DNA from 2 places in the Dactylosporangium sp. NPDC051541 genome. Region 2 is predicted to be linked to the other one. Evidence: riboswitches for the same ligand, from Rfam matches in the RefSeq annotation. Region 2 holds a riboswitch; the other holds the start of a gene.

The links. A riboswitch is a leader RNA that binds a small molecule or an ion and turns the genes downstream of it on or off. The one in region 2 is predicted to bind S-adenosylmethionine.
Region 1: another riboswitch for S-adenosylmethionine. It lies ahead of ACIA8L_RS02255 (aminotransferase class V-fold PLP-dependent enzyme); the one in region 2 lies ahead of thrC (threonine synthase).

Annotation. Positions count from the first base shown of each region.
Region 1 is NZ_JBITDU010000001.1:492,569-497,918, forward strand. Features, by position in the region: gene ACIA8L_RS02240 (Ku protein) at 1-674, opposite strand, end outside; gene ligD (non-homologous end-joining DNA ligase) at 791-1,699, shown strand; gene ligD (non-homologous end-joining DNA ligase) at 1,692-2,579, shown strand; gene ACIA8L_RS02255 (aminotransferase class V-fold PLP-dependent enzyme) at 2,559-3,755, opposite strand; SAM riboswitch class IV at 3,796-3,911, opposite strand; gene ACIA8L_RS02260 (hypothetical protein) at 4,174-4,359, opposite strand; gene ACIA8L_RS02265 (PrsW family intramembrane metalloprotease) at 4,343-5,350, shown strand, end outside.
Region 2 is NZ_JBITDU010000001.1:318,281-323,630, reverse strand. Features, by position in the region: gene ACIA8L_RS01480 (GNAT family N-acetyltransferase) at 1-576, opposite strand, end outside; gene thrC (threonine synthase) at 824-2,092, opposite strand; SAM riboswitch class I at 2,106-2,244, opposite strand; gene ACIA8L_RS01470 (glucosyl-3-phosphoglycerate synthase) at 2,351-3,268, shown strand; gene ACIA8L_RS01465 (hypothetical protein) at 3,256-3,729, opposite strand; gene ACIA8L_RS01460 (ABC transporter permease) at 3,773-4,660, opposite strand; gene ACIA8L_RS01455 (alpha/beta fold hydrolase) at 4,657-5,350, opposite strand, start outside.

The DNA.
Region 1 (5,350 bases), 170 kb from region 2:
CCGGCGACCTTGGCGTCGATGACCTCTTGCAGGGCCTCGCGGTAGTTGTCCGTGTAGGAGGCCGGGTCGAAGTCGGCGGCCATGGACTCGATCAGAGAGCCGGCCATGGCGAGCTCGGCCGGGCGGGCGGTGACGTCCTCGTCGAGGATGTCGAACTTCGCGGCGCGGATCTCGTCCGGCCAGAGCATCGTGTTGAGGACCAGGACGTTGTCGCGGACCCGGAGGGTGGCCAGCTGCTCGCGCTGGCGGAGGGCGACCTTGACGATCGCCACCCGTTCCACGTTCGTCAGGGCGTCGCGGAGCAGAGCGTAGGGCTTGGCCGCGGTCTGCTCCGGCTCCAGGTAGTAGGCCTTGTTGTAGAGGATCGGATCGACCTGCTCGGTCGGCACGAACTCCAGGACCTCGATCGCGCGGCTGGTGGTCAGGGGCAGCTCGGCGAAGTCGTCGTCGGTGAGGATGACCATCTCGCCGCCGCCGAGGTCGTAGCCCTTGGCGATGTCGTCGTAGGCGACCTCTTCGCCGTCGACGGAGCAGACGCGCTTGTACTTGATGCGGCCGCCGTCGTCGCGGTGCACCTGGTGGAAGCGGATGTCCTTCTCCTCGGTCGCCGAGTAGAGCCGGACGGCGATCGAGACCAAGCCGAAGGAGACCGCGCCCTTCCAGATCGCGCGCATCAGAGATCCTCTCCACAAAGAAGCCGCAGCGTATTCAGCTTCGCATCGTTTTGACCTGGGCGCGAGGAACTCGAGAGCGAACTATCGTGTTACCCGTGGTGACGCCGCCGGTACCGATGCTCGCATCACCCGGCGTGCTGCCCTCCGGAGCCGGGTGGGTATACGAGTTCAAATGGGACGGCATCCGCGCGATCGCGGTCGTCAAAGATGGTGTGACCAGGCTTTTCGCCCGCAGTGGGGCCGAGGTGACGGCCGCCTATCCGGAGCTCGCGGGCGTCGGGCAGGGGCTGGCCGACTCGGTGCTCGACGGGGAGGTCGTGGCCATGGATGAGGCCGGGCAGCCGTCGTTCCAGGTCCTCGCCGAGCGGATGCACGTGCGCGAGCCGCTCCGGGCGGCCCGGCTGGCGGCGACCGTCCCCGTCACCTACCTGGTTTTCGACGCGCTGCGGGCCGAGGGGGAGGACCTCGTCGCGCGGCCGTACCTCCGCCGCCGCGAGCGCCTGGAGCGCCTCCCGCTGGGGCCGCGCGCGATGGTGCCGCCGGCCTTCGACGACGGTCCGGCGACGGTGGCCGCGAGCGTCGAGAACAAGCTCGAGGGCGTGGTGGCGAAGCGCGCCGACTCGCTGTACCACCAAGGTGTCCGCACTTCCGACTGGATCAAGGTCAAGCTGGAGGAGAGCGCCGAGTTCGTGGTCGGCGGCTGGCGGCCGGGCAAGCGGGCGCTCGGGGCGCTGCTGGTCGGCGTGCCGGCGGCGGGCGGGCTCGCCTATCGGGGCCGGGTCGGCGGCGGCATTTCCGGGGCGGCCGAGCGTTCGCTTCTGTCGGCGCTCGAGCCATTGTCGACAAGACACAATCCATTTGGCTCATCGGTACCGCGAGAAGACGCACGAGGAGCCGTGTGGGTCACGCCGCATCTCGTGGTGGAAGTCAAATTCGGGCACCGGACCCGCGACGGCCGGCTGCGTTTCCCGCGATTCCTGCGCATTCGCCCGGACCTGACCGCGGGGGAGGTGCACGATGCCTGATCGCCTGCACGTCGAGGTGGCCGGCCGCCGCCTCGACATCTCCAATCTCGACAAGGTCCTCTATCCGCAGGCCGGTTTCACCAAGGGCGAGGTCCTCGACTATTACACGAGAATCGCGCCGACGCTGCTGCCGTACCTCCGCGACCGCCCCCTGACCCGCACCCGCTATCCGAACGGCGTCGAGGGCAACAGCTTCTTCGAGAAGAACGCGCCGGCCGCCACTCCGGACTGGGTCCGCACGGTCCGGCTCCCGGTCCCCGGCTCCTCGAAGAACCGTGAGAAAATCGACTTCATCGTGGCCGAGGAGCTCGCCACCATGGTGTGGCTGGCCAACCTGGCGGCATTGGAGCTGCACACGCCCCAGTGGCGGGTGGACGCCGAAGGCCGCGCCCTGGACCCGGACCAAATGGTGGTCGATCTGGATCCGGGCCCGCCCGCGGGTCTTCCGGAGTGCTATGCGGTGGCCCTGCTCCTGCGCGAACGCCTGGCCGCGGACGGCCTCTCCGGCTGTGCGAAAACGTCCGGGAAAAAGGGCATGCAATTGGTGGTACCGCTTCCGGGCGACGAATCCGCGGACGAGATCAGCGCCTATGCCAAAGCCATCGCCGACGAACTGGCCCGGGCCCATCCCGGGTTGATCGTTTCGAAGATGGCGAAACAGTTGCGGCCAGGCAAGGTGTTCATCGACTGGAGCCAGAACAACGCGTTCAAGACGACCGTGGCGCCGTATTCATTGCGGGCCGGCTCGGTGCCGACGGTGAGCGCGCCGCTCACCTGGGAGGAGGTCGAGGCCGGCGAGCTCACTGCCACCGACCTGACCCCGTCCGTCGTGCTGGAACGCGTCGAGACGCTGGGCGATCTATTGGAGTGCGGCGAGTAGGCGGTCGATGTGCTCGGCTGTAGTACCGATGCCGAAGCTTGCTCTGATGGCTTGTCCTGACGATAAGTCGGGCACTGCTTGGCCCGACTTATCGGACTTATCGTCATTTAGCAGGCGACGAGTCAGCGGGTGCGCACAGAACAGGCCGGTCCGGACGCCGATGCCGTGGTCGCGGCCCAGCGTCACCGCCACCTCACCCGGGTCGCGGCCGGCCACCGTGAACGACACGATGCCGACCCGCTCGGCGTCGGCCGGGAACAGGCGCAGCTCCGTGACGTGGGGGAGCGCGGCCAGGCCGGCGCGGAGCCGCTGGAGCAGGGCCTGCTCGGCGGTGGCGAGGTCGCGGTCGTGCAGGGCCCGCAGGGCGGTGGCGAGGGCGACCGCACCGAGAAGGTTCGGGGTGCCGGCCTCGTGCCGGGCCGGCCCGGTCGCCCAGCGGGTGGTGCCGTCGTCGGCGACGTGGGCGCTGGCGCCCCCACCGGCCAGGTACGGCTCGGCCGCGTCCAGCCAGTCGGCCCGGCCGGCCAGCACGCCGGCCCCGAACGGCGCGTACAGCTTGTGCCCCGAGAACGCGATGTAATCCGCCCCCAGCCCGGCCAGCCGCTTCGGCGCGTGCGGGGCCAGCTGCGCGGCGTCGACGGCGATCCGGGCGCCGAACTCGTGCGCCACCGCCGCCAGGCGCTCGATCGGCCAGACCTCGCCGGTGACGTTGCTGGCCGCGGTGACGCTGACCAGTACGTTGCCCTCGAGGCCGCGCAGAGCCGCCCGGAGAATCTCGACGGCCGCCGCGGGTGAGCGCGGGGCCTCCAGCCGGACCGGGTTGCGCCAGGGCAGCAGGTTGGCGTGGTGCTCGGTGTCGAACGTGACGACCGTGGTGCCCGCCGGGACGGCCCGGGCGAGCAGGTTGAACGCGTCAGTGGTGTTGCGGGTGAAGATCACGGTGTCGCCCGGGCCGTGGCCGAGAACGTCGGCGACGGTCTCGCGGGCCTGCTCGTACTCCCGGGTGCAGCGTTCCGACAGCGCCCCGGCACCGCGGTGGACGCTGCCGTAGAACGGCAGCAGGTCGGCCACGGCGTCCGCGACGACCCGCAGACAGGGTGCGGTGGCGGCGATGTCGAGGTTGGCGAACTCGACGGACCGGCCGTCGGTGAGCTTGACCTCGCCGGGCGTCAGAATCTGGGCAGCGTCATAGGCCGACACGGAGACACTCCTCTTGTGCTCGCGCTTGCCCGGCACACCGCGCGCCGGGCCGGGTCATCACCCGGGGCACCCCGCCGCGAACGCGAGGGTTGCCGGCCAGCAAGCCGGGGCTGTGCGCTGGCACTCATGACCTACGCCGACGGTAGCGCAGATAAAGTTGCCCCATGAGCGAACTCCCGCCGAGTGGGACGCCGTCCTCGCCTGAGCCTGCGTCCGGGCCGCCCGCCGTCCCCACGTCGGGCGCGACCCCTTGGGCCGCTCCGAGCGAGCCTCCCCCGGCTGGCCCCGGCGGGACCCCGCAACCTCCGCCGGCCTGGGGTTCGCCTCCGCCGGCGTGGGGCTCGCCGACGCCACCGCCGGCCTCCGCGCCGCCTTACCCGGCCTCCGCGCCGCCTTACCCGGCCTCCGCGCCGCCCGTGCCCGCGTCCGCGCCGCCTGGAACGCCCGCGTCCGCCCCACCCGGACCGGTCTTCGCGTCGCCGTCGGCCGGGCCGACCTCCCCGCCGCCCGGCTCCGAGTGGTCGCGGCCGGCGGCGGCCGGGCTGCCGCCGATGGGCCCGCCGATGGCCGCGGTGCCCAACGTGACCGAGGCGAGCGAGCCCAGGACCGGCCAGCAGGAGTACCCGACGGCCGCCCTCGCGCTGGCCGCCGCCCCGCCCTCGCGCCGCTCCGACCGCCGCCGGCTCCTGACGCTCATCGCTGTCATGAGCTTCATCGCGGCCTGCGGCGTGGCCGTGCTCGCGTTCCTCGGGTTCAGCGGCGGCTGGACCTCACTGATCATCGGGATGTCCTCGGCGATCATCCCGGTGCCGGTGCTGGTCTCCTGTTTCCTGTGGCTCGACCGCTACGAGCCGGAGCCCGTGAAGTACCTCGTGTTCGTCTTCGGCTGGGGCGCGTTCGTCGCGACCGGCGTCGCGCTCGCCGTCAACACCACCGGCGCCTACTTCGCCGAGAAGGCCGGCCTGTCCGACGCGATCGTCGCGGTGCTCGTGGCGCCGCTGATCGAGGAGAGCATGAAGGCGCTCGGGCCGGTCCTGCTGTTCTGGCGGCGGCCCCGGGCGTTCTCCGGCATCATCGACGGCATCGTCTACTGTGGACTGTCGGCGACCGGGTTCGCGATGGTCGAGAACATCCTGTACCTCGGCTTCAAGGGCTATGGCGAGACGGCCGACAAGTCCGGGCCGGTGACCGGGGCCGCGGCCCTCGTGGGCATCTTCATCGTGCGGATCCTGATGACCGGCTTCGCCCACCCGCTGTTCACCTCGATGACCGGCATCGGCCTCGGCGTCGCCTCCCGCTCCTCGGCCAAGGCCGTGCGCTGGCTGGCCCCCCTCGCCGGCCTGCTGGTCGCGATGATGCTGCACGGCTCCTGGAACCTGATGTCGGTGACCGCGTCCACCAGCGCCTGGGTGCTGCTGTACGGCTACTTCGCGGTGATGATGCCGATCTTCCTGTGCATGGTCGGGTTCGCGCTCTGGCTGCGCTCCAACGAGGGCAAGCTGACCGAGCGGGTCCTGGGCGAGTACTCCCGGGCCGGCTGGTTCTCCCCGCCGGAGGTCGCCGCGCTCGGC
Region 2 (5,350 bases):
TCCGTTGGGGCCGTCACCCTCGGGGCTGAAGCCGAGGACGCTGGTACGACCGTCGGCGCGGGCCGGGACGAGCGCGTGGGTGTAGAGGGCGCGGCCGATCCCTTGCCGCCGCGCGTCGGGGCGCACGTAGAGGTCGACGTGGGCCTTGTCGAGGTTGTCGAGGTGCGGCAGGTCGAGCTGGGCCACACCGACGGGCTCGTCGCCGTGCCGCGCCAGGTAGAACGACCGCTTGGTGGCCGGGGCCGGGACCTCGAACTGCCGCTCGTACTGGTAGCGGCACAGCGGCGGCAGCTCGGGCCGGTCCGCCCGGAGCGCCGCGACGAGCACGTCGTACACCGCGTCGACGGCCGCCGGGTCGTCGGCGCGCACCTCGACGATCTCGAGCGTGGTGGGAGACATGCCGCCAGCGTGGCGCCGCCCCGAAGCGAGAGCAAACCAATTACGCCGGCTGATCAAGCAACGCCGACCGCAACCACGTGTGGCCGGGGGTGCGGGTGGGCGGAGCCCTATGCCGGGGAGGGAGCGAAGCGACCGCGAAACACAGCAGAATTTGGTCGAGAGGACGCTCGCCAGCACCTCCGGTGCTGTGGTCGCGGACCCAGGGGTCTCGCGGCGACACGTCCTCCCGCACCGAGCATCCTGAACCTAGGGCAACAGGTCGTCAAGTCCTCGATCCGACGATCCGCGCACCATCGATCACGCTGCGTGTCGATCACCGCCCCGGCCGGGACTCGGCGTTCCTAGTCCCGGCCTGGAAGCGCTCTCCGCAGATGAACGCTCGGTGATCGTGCCAGACCAAAAAATCATCCGGCCGTGGTCGGGCTCAGCCGAGCAGGCCGGCCTCGCGGGCGGACTTCAGGGACGGCTTCACGCGGTGCGTCGGCCCCACCCGGTCGGCCACCGCATCCAGGGTCTTCAGCCCGTCGCCGGTGTTGAAGACGACCGTCTCGGCGTTCGGGTCCAAACGACCCGACTCGACGAGCTTCTTGAGCACCGCCGTGGTCACCCCGCCGGCCGTCTCGGCGTAGACGCCGGTGGTCCGGGCGAGCAGCTGGATGCCGGCGCGGATCTCGTCGTCGTCGACGTACTCCATCCAGCCCCCGCTGCGCCGCACCGATTCGAGGGCGTAGACGCCGGCCGCCGGGTCGCCGATGTTCAGCGACTTCGCGATGCCGGTGGGCTTGACCGGGATGATGTCCTCGCGGCCCTCGTGCAGGGCGGTGGCGATCGGGTTGCAGCCGGCCGACTGGGCCCCGAAGACCTTCCACTCCGACGGCGGCACCAGGCCGATCTCGACCAGCTCGGCGAACGCCTTGTCAATCTTGGTCAGCAGTTCGCCGCTGGCCATCGGGATGACGACCTGGGCCGGGATGCGCCAGCCGAGCTGCTCGGCGACCTCGTAGCCGAGCGTCTTGGAGCCCTCGGCGTAGAACGGCCGCACGTTGACGTTGACGAACGCCGTGTCCTCGAACTCGTCGGTCTCGGTGAGCTCCGAGCACAGCCGGTTGACCTCGTCGTAGGAGCCTTCGATGGCGACGACCTCGCCGCCGTAGACGGCCGTCATGACGATCTTGCCGGGCTCGAGGTCGGCCGGGATGAACACGGTCGACGGCACGCCGGCCCGGGCGGCATGCGCGGCCACGGAGTTGGCCAGGTTGCCGGTGGAGGCGCAGGAGTACCGCGTGAAGCCGAGCGCCTTCGCGGCGGTCAGCGCGACCGAGACCACCCGGTCCTTGAACGAGTGCGTCGGGTTGGCCGAGTCGTCCTTGACGTACAGCGGGGCGGTGAACCCGAGCTCCTTACCCAGGCCGTCGGCCCGCACCAGCGGGGTGAGGCCGGGGTCGAGGGTGACGCGGGTGGCCGGGTCGACGCCGACCGGCAGCAGCGGCGCATACCGCCAGATGTTCTTGGGTCCCGCCTCGATCTGCTCCCGGGTCACCTTGGCCAGCGCCTCGGCGTCGTAGCCGACCTCGAGCGGGCCGAAACACTCGTAACAGGCGTGCTGCGCGGCCAGCGGGAACGTCGCGCCACAGCCGCGGCAGACCAGGTTGCGGGCGGGTGAGTCGGTGAAGACGCCGAGCGTCGAGGTCATGGCGGAGGCCTTCCTCTCATCTTTCCCGCGCGCACGGGCGTGTGCGCGAGACGGATTTGGCACCTACCGCGGCTGACCTCGTCATCGAGCCATTGCCGCAGGGGTTGCCGGGGCTTCATCGGGCCGTATCCCTCTGCCCCTCTGGATGAGGTATTGAGTTGTAAGACGCGCCAAGACGCGTGACGCCCAGTGTAAGGGGCACCACCGCCGGCCGGGTATGAGTCATCTCACGAGGTGGGCAGCGCTAGGTTTTCATTCATGCACCACGCGGCAGCGGACTGGTTCACCCGGCGCACCTCTCGTTGGACCGACTGGCCGGTCGAGGAGGTGCTCGAAGCAAAGGGCGACACCCGGGTCAGCGTGGTACTGCCCGCCCTCGACGAGGAGCCGACAGTAGGAGAGATCGTTTCGGGGGTACGGTCGCTGGGCCCCCTCGTCGACGAGCTGATCGTCGTCGACTCCGGCTCCGTCGACCGCACCGCCGAGGTGGCCGCGGCCGCCGGCGCGACCGTGCACCACCGCGACGACATCCTCCCGGCCACCGGCTCGCGGCCGGGCAAGGGCGAGGTGCTGTGGAAGGCCCTCGCGGTCACCAAGGGCGACATCCTGGTGTACGTCGATGCCGACCTGACCGACTTCCGCCCCCACTTCGTCACGGGCCTGCTGGGGCCGCTGCTGGCCGATCCGGCGACGCTGATGGTCAAGGCGTTCTACGACCGGCCCCTGCTCGACGTCTCCGCGGCCGGTGGCGGGCGGGTCACCGAGCTGGCCGCCCGGCCGCTGCTCAACGCCTACTTCCCGGAGCTGTCCGGGGTCGTGCAGCCCCTGGCCGGCGAGTACGCGGCGCGCCGGACCCTGCTGGAGGCGCTGCCGTTCGCGGCCGGCTACGGCGTGGAGACGGGCCTGCTCATCGATGCCTGGCGGGCCTACGGCTTGGACGCGATCGCCCAGGTCGACCTCGGCCAGCGGACCCACGGCCACCAGGACACGGCGGCGCTGGGCCGGATGGCGGCCACGATCCTGCAGACCATCAACGCCCGGGTCGAGCCGGGCCACTCCCTCTGGCCGACGCTGACGCAGTTCGAACGTCAAAATTCGGCGGTGGTACCGCATGAGACGCCGGTCGCCCACCCGGACCGCCCGGCGATGCGGACCGTCCCCGGCTACTCCTCCTGAGCCGGCACGAAGCGCCACAGATCGGCCACCGATATCCCGGCCCCCACCACGGCCAGCAGCAGCGCGCCCCACTCGGCGGTGAGCAGCCACCCGGGCGTCTCGATGATGGCCACCGGGTCCTCGCCGGTGAGCGAGCCGACCACGAGCACGACGGCGACCAGCAGCATCAGCACCAGCAGCAGGACCGACGTGAGCCGGAGCACCCACACGCCGGTGCGGCCGCCGAGCCGGGCCAGCAGCGCACCGCCGGCGGCCACCGAGGCGCCGAATGCGCTGGCGATCGCGCCGACGAGGGTGAAGATCTTGGCCGTCTGCGCCTCGACCGGACCCTTCGTCAGGTTCGAGCTCGCCGCGAAGCGGGTCCACTCGTAGACGTGCGCTTGGTCGTAGTACAGCCCGGCCGCGAGCACGGCCAGACTGATGGCTAAGACACAGGCGCCGGTTAAGGCGGAGATCCGCATGAGCGGGCACCCTACCGGTCGGTAGGGCACCGCCCCAAGAAGATCAGCTGACGACGTCCTTGCGCAGGAACCGCCACCAGCCGAGGGCGAAGAACACGGTGGCGTAGGCCAGCGAGGCGATCGCGCCCTTGACCAGGTCGTCGGTCTGCATCGGGCTGGACAGCAGGCCCAGCCAGGCGTCGGCGTAGTGCGTCGGCAGGACCGTGCGCAAGTTTCCGAGCGCGGTGATCTGGTCGAGGATGTTGGACAGGATCTGCAGGAGCACCGCCCCGCCGACCGCGCCGAGCGGGGCATCCGTCGACACCGACAGCAGGAACGCCAGGGACGCGACGACGAGCAGGGTGACGCAGAGGTAGCCGACGATCTCGGCCAGCCGCACCAGGCTCGTCCCGGCCGCGATCTCGCCGCCGATCGGGGCGCTCAGCGGCGACCAGCCGTAGCGCAGCGTCCCCGCGATGAGCGCCGTGAGCACCAGGGTGAGGATCGCGGCCAGGCTGTAGAGCAGCGACACGGCCAGCTTGACGGCGAGCAGGCGGGAGCGCGGCACCGGCATCGCCAGCAGGTAGCGCAGGCTTCCCCAGCTCGCCTCGGACGCCACGGTGTCGCCGTGGAAGAGCGCGACCACCACGACGAGCAGGAAGCCCGCCGAGACCAGCAGGGTGAACAGGGTGAAGTTGGGCCCGCCGCTGGTGGCCAGGTCGGAGAGGCGGGAGAACTCGCCACCCCCACCGCCGCCGTCCCCGTTGTCGCCGTTGGTGTCGAGCTGGAACGCGATCAGGATGATGATCGGCAGCAGCACCATGAACGCCAGCGCCATCTGCGTGCGCCGCCGGGACCCCTGCCGCAGGATCTCGGTCCACAGCGAGAGGGTCGCCCCGGGCCGGTAACCCGCGGCGCCGCCGACGATTTCGGGCTTCGTGTCCGTGCTCATTCCCGCTCCCCGCTCGCCTTGGTGTCCCCGCCGACCAGGGACAGGAACGCGTCCTCCAGCCGCCGCCGGGGCGTGACCCGGTCGATGCCGACCCCGGCCCGCACCAGCGCCGCCACGATCTCGGCCCGCGGTGTGCCGTCGATGTCGACGACCAGGCCCTTGCCGCCGGACCAGTTGACCGAGCGCACGCCGTCGAGCTCCTCGAGGACCTTCTCGGCGGCGTCCACATCGGACACGTCGAGCTGCACCGACGGGGAGTCGCCGACGATGTCGTCGACCGGGCCGGCCGCGACGACCTCGCCTTTGTGCATGACGACGACGTCGGTGCAGGTCTGCTCGACCTCGGCCAGGAGGTGGCTGGAGACCAGGACGGCCCGCCCGCCGGTGGCGTATCGGCGCAGCACCTTGCGCATCTCCGCGATCTGCGGCGGGTCGAGCCCGTCGGTCGGCTCGTCGAGCACCAGCAGCTCCGGCAGGCCGAGCATGGCCTGGGCGATGGCCAGCCGCTGGCGCATGCCGTGGCTGTAGGTCTTCACCCGCCGGTTGACCGCGGTGCCGAGGCCGGCGATGTCGTAGGCCTCCTCGAAGTGCGCGTCCGCCGCCGGCCGGCCGGTCGCCCGCCAGTAGAGCTCCAGGTTTTGCGCGCCGGTGAGGTGGGGCAGGAAGCCGGGCCCCTCGACCAGCGCGCCG